3 regions of the Bacillus mesophilum genome follow, and region 3 is predicted to be linked to each of the others. Evidence: riboswitches for the same ligand, from Rfam matches in the RefSeq annotation. Region 3 holds a riboswitch; each other region holds the start of a gene.
What was found. A riboswitch is a leader RNA that binds a small molecule or an ion and turns the genes downstream of it on or off. The one in region 3 is predicted to bind preQ1.

Region 1 (3,283 bases), 110 kb from region 3:
AGGAGCGGTGTAAATGCTTTTTATGTGAAACAAAATCCTTCACAGTTTATTGACCACTTTATAAAAATAAAAGCAAGCTTGTAGAAATTTTTCAATAGCTAAAAAGTCCAAATAAAAAGGTGCATTCCGCGAATGGGAATGCACCTTTTTTGGTCCGTAAAACGGACATTCAAGGTACGTTTACTGAGGCCGTCCGATTTTAAGTATATCGGTTAAAGACGAGAGTGCCTATCGAGCGCTCTGCAAACCCTCCTTGATCCAAAGCAATGCCAACACTAGAATCTGAAGTCGCTGTTATGTTCTTCAAGGTGAACCAGTCCCTTCTGCAAGTGGTAATGGCCTTGCATTATTTGTTTACCACGATAGGAAGAGTTAAAACATTTCTCAACAAAAATATTATTGTTTGTCCATGATTTCTATTATTTTTGCAAGGGGTGCATGATTTTCAGGTGATTCGTCAATGTGGTTCCAAAGGACTTTTCCTGAACTAGAATAAATCCAAGTTCCCCCTTGAACATAAACATCTTGTGTCTTCATTGACTCCATAACGAACTTTTTTTGCTTTTCGTCTTCTGGGACAAATCCTTTCACTTTTCCGGTAACAAAACCGAAGGCAGCTTTGGAGAGCAGCTTCCATTTTGGCATTGTCTTATGTCCCATTCCTTTGTAGGCTCCTCTTGCAGGATCTCCTAAAATCGGAAAGGGATAAGGACCAAACTCTTCTAAGAACATGTTGATAAAGCTGCCTTTAGAAGGTGCAATCACAATCAGCTGATAGCCGCGCTTTGAAAATTCATCATAATGCTCACGCAACTGCGTGAGATACTGCCTGCAGACAGGTCAGCCAAGATGGCGTACAAACACCACAACACTTGGTTTTCCTTGAATCAATGCTTTTAGAGAGAGCTTTTCTTCAGAATCTGTTCTTTCAAGCAGAAAATTCATGAAAATACCACCTTTCGAATCGATTAGTCTATCATAACGTTATTATTAGATATTTTGAAGTAATTGACACACTATAGAAAGTTTTTTATAGTTATATTGGTATTTTAAAATATGTGTTTCACGCAAAATGAGAGAGGTTCATAGCACTTACCCTCTATAAAAAACTATGGAACGGATGAATTGCATTCAGCCATGTCCATGGAGGGCATGGTTTTTTTATATTCAATTCCCTCATTCCAGCATGAAATGCAATCCAAGGAGGCACTAGCATGACAGGAAGAAAAGATGAAGAATTAGAAGGGGTAACCCTGCTGGGAAATCAAGGGACACAATATCTATTTGAGTATTCCCCAGATATCTTAGAAAGCTTTGATAATAAGCATCCAAACCGTGATTATTTTGTAAAATTCAATTGTCCAGAGTTTACGAGTTTATGCCCTAAAACAGGACAGCCAGACTTCGCGACGATTTATATCAGTTATATACCAGATCAAAAAATGGTGGAAAGCAAATCGCTTAAATTGTATTTGTTCAGCTTCCGCAATCACGGAGATTTCCATGAAGACTGCATGAATATCATTATGAATGACTTAATTGAACTAATGGACCCGCGCTATATCGAGGTATGGGGCAAGTTCACACCTAGAGGCGGCATTTCCATTGATCCTTACACAAACTATGGAAAACCAGGCACAAAATACGAAAAAATGGCTGAGTTCAGATTAATGAATCATGATCTATATCCTGAGACCATTGATAATCGTTAATCATAAAAGAGGCTGAAGATCCATATTTTAACCAATAATGCAACCAAACATTTAAGCAGATCATTTTTAGCTGTTAAATTTGTTTGGTTTTTTTTATGACTAAAGTGCTTCATCTTTGTGTAAAAGTATGTATTCTCTTTGAGATGGTTTTGTTATTTAGGATAATGTACATTCATTTTACCTATAAATACTACAAATTTATAATTCTTTTGTAATCTTTGTAATAAATGGGTTTGTGAATTGATTGTCCATTTGTTAAACTGATAATTGGTTAAATCTCTGTGAATGTATAATTATGAGATTACTAAAATGAATGCTTTATTAGGAGATTATCATGAAAAAATTTTATATAACGGTTTGTTTATTATTGTTGACGGCTTGTTCGTATGACACAATCGCGTCAATTAAATCGGAGACACTTTCTGAAACGAAAGAAGCAAAAGATGCAGCTATAGAGGAAAAGGCAGAACCAGCGGTAATTGCGGAAGGTAAAGAAAAGATGGATACGGTTACTCTTAAAGAGGAATCTCTGTTCAAATTCGAAGTTAAAGATGGCAGCTATGATTATAACGTGTTCGTATACGCTAAAAATGCTGAAAAAAAGGATGTTTTCTACTCTGGCCATTATGCATTTTACCTGGCTGAAAAAGATTCAACGGTAGCTTATAAACAAAATGTTTTAAAAGATGAAGAAATACTAACTTTTAAAACAGGGAATGATGAGCAAATTTATCCTTTGAAACTTGGAAAGAAAACGATATTTGCTGTGGCTGAACAAATAGATCAGGTACATAGCCAATTTCTGTTTGCTGGAATTGACAATGGAGAATTAAAACTTATAAGCAATGGAGAAATTGAGTCTTTAAATGATATTACAATCAGAAACATTAACCAAAAATATCTTCAGACAATAAAGCGGGACAGTTCTTCAGATACCATATACTTTACAACATGGGGATTAAATGAAGAAACCCTAAAATTAGTTGAACAGGACCAAGAAACAATTACAGATGAAGAAAAAGTAGATTTCTGGCTGGAAAGTTTAAATGAAAAAAATGCATTTTATTATCCATTTAAAGATTTGGAGCTAAATGCAGATCTCTTGGCAAAAGCAAAGCAAGGCATTCCAGTTGGAAGCCCATACCCGCTTGGCACCAATATACAAGAAATAAAAAAGGCTGAACCATATTACATGCGGGAAGGCGTGAAAGAGGAAGGCCCGTATGTCATGTATCCTGAAATCACCTATTATTATAATGCTGAAGACAGTAAGGTGACAGCAGCTGAAATCCCTGGAGAACGTTTGAGAACATCCCTAACTGAGGCAGAAAAGATATTTAAGCAATTTGGAGAAACATTGAAAAACGAAACAGGTACATCCATCTATTTAAATACGGAAAAGTATCAAATTGAAGCAGTGGCCGATCATGATGATAAGGTGAAGTTGCTGCGATTAAAAAGAAGATAGTGGATGGTAAAAAATGGCTCGGGTATTGAATTAGCCCGGGCTATTTGTCATACAAAATAATGAGTGGGATAGCAGTATGAGATTCTCAATGCTTTATCATCAG
Region 2 (3,283 bases), on a different contig from region 3:
GAATAAAACGGTGGTTACAAACGCCACTCCTTCAGCTTTTTTCTGCTTTTTCAGCATAGAATTATAGCCGCCAATCGTGTCTGCCTCGAGCCCGGCCATTGATCCGCTTTTGTCTAAAATAAATACTACTTCAGTTACTTTGTTTTTCATGTTTAATACCCTCCTTATCTATAATGGAAGGATATCAAGTTTTCAAAAAACATTGGTCGCTTCAAAAGCGACATTTTCTAAGCTCCAAGCAATGGCTGATCAAACCGAAATAATGCTTCATTGATTTCATGGATATCATACTTCTGCTGAGTAATAAAGAATTTTACGATCACATCAAATTTACTGCTGTGCGACAATGTATAGCCTGCCGCTGACAGCAGTTCATTTGTTTCATCTTCATCCAGCTCCAGAGCGATCGCAAAGGCGATAGCAGTTTTCTTTTTCGGATTATAGCTCTCTTCCTTGCGAATTTTTGAAAACAGACGGCGATCTATATTCGCTCTTTTATAAGCCTCCACATCGCTCATTTCTCTTTCGTCAATGAGGCGAAGCAGGCGTGCCGAAAACGATTCATCGAGTTCATCCATTAATTTCATTAAACTGCTTTCTTCAATATCTTCACTTTTCTTAACATATTCATGCTCTCTAAGTTGTTCCGTTACAAAACGTGCCTCTCTGCCCCGACCATATAAAGCACTGGCTTCCTCCACATAGTGCTCATCAATATATTCCTGAATGGAATGAAATAGCTTCTGGCTCAGACCAAACGTTTGCTGATCAAAAACAACTAAATAAACATGCATTTCATGCTGCATTAAAAAGGTGCTGATGGCCGAAATGGCAATTTGCAGAGCCTCTTCTTTAGGAAATCCGTATATTCCTGTTGAAATCAGTGGAAATGCAATGGACTCACATTGATATGTATGTGCCAGTTCTAATGAATGCTTATAAGAATTCCGCAGCAAATTTGCTTCCTGCTGTGTACCGCCCTTCCAAATGGGACCAGGTGTATGGATAATATATTTGGAAGGCAGCTTAAATCCATCTGTTATCACGGCTTCACCGACTGCACATCCCCCGATTTTGCCGCAAGCTTCTGTTAGCTCCTCAACACCGGCTGCTTGAAATATGGCACCGCAAACTCCTCCGCCCATTTGCAATTTTGTATTGGCGGCATTGACGATGGCATCAACCTTCATGACTGTAAGATCCTGGCGAACGATTTCCAAAGGCATAAATGAAACTCCTTTTTTACTAAAAGCATAGCATCGACTCTGCTGTGCGACAACAGCATAATGCATCCACAAAAAAGGAACCTATTTTGATCAATAGATTCCTCTGAAACTTAAAAAGCCATCTTATTTTCTTTTCCAGTATGAATACGATGAATAATGATCGCTGCAATCATCTGAATAATCGTTTTCGCCAATATTTGACCAACGATCGCTGCCGGCACCGCTTCCCATGGGAGCATGTTTGCACCTAACGGACTTAAGCCGATTACAACAAACACTACTGAATCCAGCAAGCCGCCGACGATGCCGCTATAGAAAACACGCCATGCAAATGGAAGCTTTAAACGCGTATAAATTTCGGTATCAGCTGTTTCCGCAATTAAGAACGAAATAGCAGATGCTACCACAATCATCAATGTATCTCCAAGCAGGAATGACACGATTCCAGACAGGATCAGTGCTGTAAAAATAAATAAGTACGTCTTTGATCTTCCATATTTATTTTGGACAAGATCACGGAAAATAAAGGTTGCTCCAATAAACAGCGTACCCATTGGGATCATAAAAATCCCTACAGCCAATGGTGCAAATTTAGCCGTTACAACATTGGCAATAACAATAGATAATAAATACAATAAAATTCTCATGTATACTCCTCCTGATGCTACAGTTTTATATGATAACCGAACGAAAAAAGACCTCCCATGCGAAGTTAAGAAAACTCCACAAAAGAGGCCTAGACAATCTTTCTATCAAAAAAATAAAAAGCTGTGACCACATGGACACAGCAATCCATAGTTTTTTATAGAGGGTTTAAGCTAGGAACCTCTCCCGATCGGGTTATGCAATTGAGATTAATAATATCGTAAAGGACAGAGATCTGTCAATGACAATTTCAAGAAACAACCTCTTCCTCTAACTGAATCAAAATCTCTTCTTCTAACTCTCCAGCTTTTATTTTTATATGTCCTGCTGAAGAAAAATCTTTAGGCATCAGCCCGTTCAATGGTATAGAAAACGACGCGATCCCCAATGTTTGGTAGGTTTCTGCGATCAGTTTGCTGCAGGTATAATCATTCCTTTTTGAAGTAATATGAAACATTCTGCCTTCAATTACTTCTTCAATCATTGGCCATTCACTAGGGTTCGGGATTCCATGTACTCTTTTGATATAGTCATAGAGCTTTTGATCATCCAATTTGTTTTTCATTTTTAAGGTGCGCAGGGCATATTCCGGCGCAACGTATGGTTCAACATCCTGGCCGTACGTTTTCAGCCGATCCAGCAGTTTGACAACCTTTGGCCCTGTTTCGTGATCATGAAACCATTCATCCTCAAGATTGATGAGAGCTGTTGATTCAAAGAAAAATACCTCACCATCTGGATCAGGACGCAGCACCATCCCCACATGTGACCATTTGCTGTGCTCCAGTTTTTCTACTAACTTGCTCATCTCATATTTTCCGCTGAATAATATTAAATCTCCTGTTTTTAATAATGGCAAAAGCTGATCATACGTTTCTGTTTTCATAATACTCCTCCTAAAATAATATGCTAAAATTTTACACTATCATGTTATAATGATACCAATATTTCATGAAACGGGAGTCTATTCAATGAAACCAGTTTTCAAAAAATATCACTACTTTGTTCTCATCGTCCTTTTTACACTGTTCTTTCCTATTTCAGCTTCTTATGCCAAAGCAAACCCAGTGAACGTGAGCAATGATTTTACGGAAAAGGATATGACCTCCCAAATACTTGTGTATGTTGATTCAAACGATCTGACTCCAGATCAAATCCTCGAAAGGCAGGATCAATTTGTTTCCTTCAGTCAGGCGGATATCGATGGGGATATTGCCGATTTGGATTATTGGATCAAGATCGACATGCAAAATACAAGTGACCGTGCGAAAGACCTGCTGCTCGAAATTAAAAAGCCGCATTTAAGCTTGGTTTCCTTGTATAGTGAAAATAATGACAGCCTTCAAATACAAGAAACGATCGGCTACAGCCTGCCATTTGATGAGAGAATTATAAAACACCGCAATCTCGTT
Region 3 (3,283 bases):
TTCTTTGAATAAAAAAAAAGCTTGGTATCATGCCAAACTTTTTCAGAGCCCTATTATAGAATTTCTTTTTTGGTTTTTATTTCATCCAACTTTAATTGTATTTCCAGCTCTTGCCTCATTTTTTCCGTTTCCAGCATGAAGTTTTCATGTTTTAGCTTTTCCAGTTCCAATTGGTCTTTTACAACTTTATGCTTTAGCTTTGTTTGTTTTTGGAAGTGGTCTGCCAAAATCGCAATAATCGGAATTGAAAACACCATTATGACAGCAATGGTACCTGTCGTCATCATTTCTCCACCTCATTTTTTATCCTTCTTTACCATATGATAACAAAAATAATGTAAGAAGTGCGTTATTAAGTAGAATTTCTTCAAAATAAAAAAACAGCTATTCTTTTCATGCAGATCTATATTACATGCTGTATAATACGAACATACCTATTAATCAAACATTTGATTAGTCTTTCACTCTGCAAATATTAGGTCATTTTGGTGAAATCTTTTTATTTACTAACATAAAAAATATTGTTATGATAAGAACACTTTTTAGAGAGGGAGGATTAAAGATGAATCAACATAAAAAAATCATATCCATTGGTTTACTGTTCATCTTTTTGTCTTATCTTCTCATTGGCTTTCCAAACAATATGGCACAGTCCTTCACTGGAGCTGACGATGTCCTAACAGTTGGATCCATTGGTATACATGACCATGCTGGAGAAAAGGATGAAGTGAAAAAAGTACCGTCGCTTTTATTTGATTCTGCAGCGATTATTGTACTCATGACAACTGCGGCAGCAGCTATATGTCTGCATTTCTCAAAGAATACGAGAATAAAGATATTTATGACACCATATTTTTATCAGGCAAATTCAATTTCTGTTACTCCTTGATTTTAATAAAGCATTTAATAAAAATTCGAGGAGGAATTATGATGTTATTTCGTTTTCTAATGATTGGATTATTTTCACTTACAGCAGGAAGCATCTTTGCTTACCAAGGCTATGAAGTGGTCCATGTGTTATTTGACTATATGAAACGCCACTAATTGATACACCGCAGGCATATGCCTGCGGTTTTTAATTTGGTTCATTTCCCTTTTTCATGGTTACATTACCTGATCTCTCCTGCAATTGAATTCTTTTCTTATTGACTTGCCTATATCCATAGACTATCATTTGTAAGTATGTCTGACGTGGTTCGAGAACCTCCCACGATAAAAAACTAAGGAGAGAGAAATAAAATGAATAGTAAAAACCTTGTCCTTAACGGCATTATTGCTGCCCTTTATATTGCTGTTACCATGCTTATTCAGCCATTCGGCTTTACAGCTGTTCAGTTCCGTGTATCGGAGTTGTTTAACCACCTGATTGTCTTTAATAAAAAATACCTTTACGGCATCGTATTAGGCGTATTTTTAACCAATTTATTGTTTTCTCCAATGAAAGGCTATGACCTTATTTTTGGTACCGGTCATTCCTTATTATCTTTGCTGATTACAATATTTATTTGTAAATATGTTAAAAATATTTGGGCACGATTAGCAATTAACACGATTGTCTTTACGCTGATGATGTGGCTGATTGCATTAGAACTGAAACTGGCGTTTGGATTGCCATTTTTAGAAACGTACTACACAACAGCTGCCGGGGAATTTATTGTTTTATTGGCAGGAATTCCAGTTATGTATGCTTTAAATAAGCGTATTAATTTGGCTAAAGCATTATAATCAAACACTAAAAAAGAAGCTTGTGCCCATATGTTGGGAGGCAAGCTTCTTTTTATGGTCAAATACGATTAATGTTTCACTTCACCACTTTGCACAGCTTTATCTTTTGAAAGGAACCATCCGCCTGCTGCGATAAGAATTAAGACGATGTAGAAGATTGATTTCCATTCAGTGGACTTTGCAAATGCTTCTGGAAGGAATGCCAATGCTGGATGTGACATTGTATAAACAAGCAGCTTAACCCCCACCCAGCCGACAATCATAAAGGCAGCAATTTCAAGCCCTGGTCTTCTTTCAAGAAGTCCGACAAAGAAGTTGGCTGCAAAACGCATTATAACAAGTCCAATTAGTCCTCCAGCAAATATAACTAAAAACTTTCCTCCATCAAGTCCGCCGATATTCGGCAGTCCTGAATCTGGGAGTGCTACTGCTAATGCAACTGCTGCTAAGATGGAGTCAACTGCAAATGCGATATCTGCCAGCTCTACTTTAAATACAGTCATCCAAAAACCAGATTTTTTCTTGGGACGCTCTGTCCCCGAATCCTCTGCTTTTTTCACTACAAGCTTTCGGTATATGTGATTAAGCGCGATGAATAATAAATAGATCGCACCGATTGCCTGAACCTGCCACACATCTACCAGGAATGAAATTGCAAATAAGGAACCAAATCGGAAAACAAATGCTCCCGCCAACCCGTAAAACAAGGCTCTCCTTCTCTCTTCTTCTGGTAAATGCTTTACCATGATCGCAAGAACGAGCGCATTATCAGCTGCCAACAGTCCTTCTAGTGCAATCAGAACTAATAACACCCATCCATACTCTAATAATAATGATAATTCCATTTCTTTTTCCTCCTTTAATCGTATTATTCCATATGCTCGGCCGTCCTATATGTAAAATGGCAATAAAAAAACCTTTACCATTTTGGTAAAGGTCAACAAAAATAATAAAGACCTCTACCGTGAATAGGTAAAGGTCTTGCTAACAGTGTTCACACTGCCAACAAAGCCGAGAGCGAAAAGCTCCGAAATGACGACTTTGCTGTTAAAGCTACTCCCCTTTAGGGATATCCGAACATATTTAATTATATTCTTATCATATTAAGGATCGTACTTTTTGTCAACCTAATTTTTCTCAGCCAAATAGTCAGCGAGTTTTTGCATATGAATCAGACTTTCATCAGCAGCTGTAATTTCTGCTTCCCAATCTCGAATGATTCTAGCTGAAATATAATTTTCCATATGTTCTAAATGAATGTGCAGCATATTTTTAAGGGTCTTTTCCTGCCAGCTGGGGTTGGCTTCACTTAGAACTGCAGCCAATTCGTTCGCATTTTCATACCACTTTTTCCGTTCTTGAGCAATCGTCTCCTTCTCACCATTCTTTGCTGCCTTTGTCATTTTTCCAGCCAGTAAAATATGATCCTTTAAGAGAGCGGTTACTTCTGCCGTTCCTTTTTTACCCAGGTAAGGTGATAGTGATACACCAATATCCTCCTGGTTTTTCAGCAATCTATTTAGGACAGCATCACGATCATCCAAGTTCTCCATTTCGC

Region 1: it holds a riboswitch for preQ1, as region 3 does, so the genes downstream of both, queF (preQ(1) synthase) here and F7732_RS14060 (QueT transporter family protein) in region 3, are expected to answer to the same signal.
Region 2: it holds a riboswitch for preQ1, as region 3 does, so the genes downstream of both, F7732_RS15555 (VUT family protein) here and F7732_RS14060 (QueT transporter family protein) in region 3, are expected to answer to the same signal.

Annotation. Positions count from the first base shown of each region.
Region 1 covers NZ_WBOT01000004.1:297,911-301,193, forward strand. The annotation lists gene F7732_RS14590 (hypothetical protein) at 1-84, shown strand, start outside; partial or broken gene F7732_RS14595 (peroxiredoxin-like family protein) at 397-828, opposite strand; PreQ1 riboswitch class I at 1,073-1,119, shown strand; gene queF (preQ(1) synthase) at 1,215-1,712, shown strand; gene F7732_RS14605 (hypothetical protein) at 2,047-3,180, shown strand.
Region 2 covers NZ_WBOT01000005.1:28,236-31,518, forward strand. The annotation lists gene F7732_RS15545 (vWA domain-containing protein) at 1-150, opposite strand, end outside; gene F7732_RS15550 (macro domain-containing protein) at 228-1,226, opposite strand; gene F7732_RS15555 (VUT family protein) at 1,337-1,873, opposite strand; PreQ1 riboswitch class I at 2,015-2,061, opposite strand; gene F7732_RS15560 (C40 family peptidase) at 2,122-2,757, opposite strand; gene F7732_RS15565 (diguanylate cyclase) at 2,843-3,283, shown strand, end outside.
Region 3 covers NZ_WBOT01000004.1:191,600-194,882, reverse strand. The annotation lists gene F7732_RS14070 (hypothetical protein) at 54-284, opposite strand; gene F7732_RS14065 (hypothetical protein) at 563-889, shown strand; PreQ1 riboswitch class I at 1,186-1,230, shown strand; gene F7732_RS14060 (QueT transporter family protein) at 1,240-1,725, shown strand; gene F7732_RS14055 (TerC family protein) at 1,794-2,570, opposite strand; gene F7732_RS14050 (glycosyltransferase) at 2,853-3,283, opposite strand, start outside.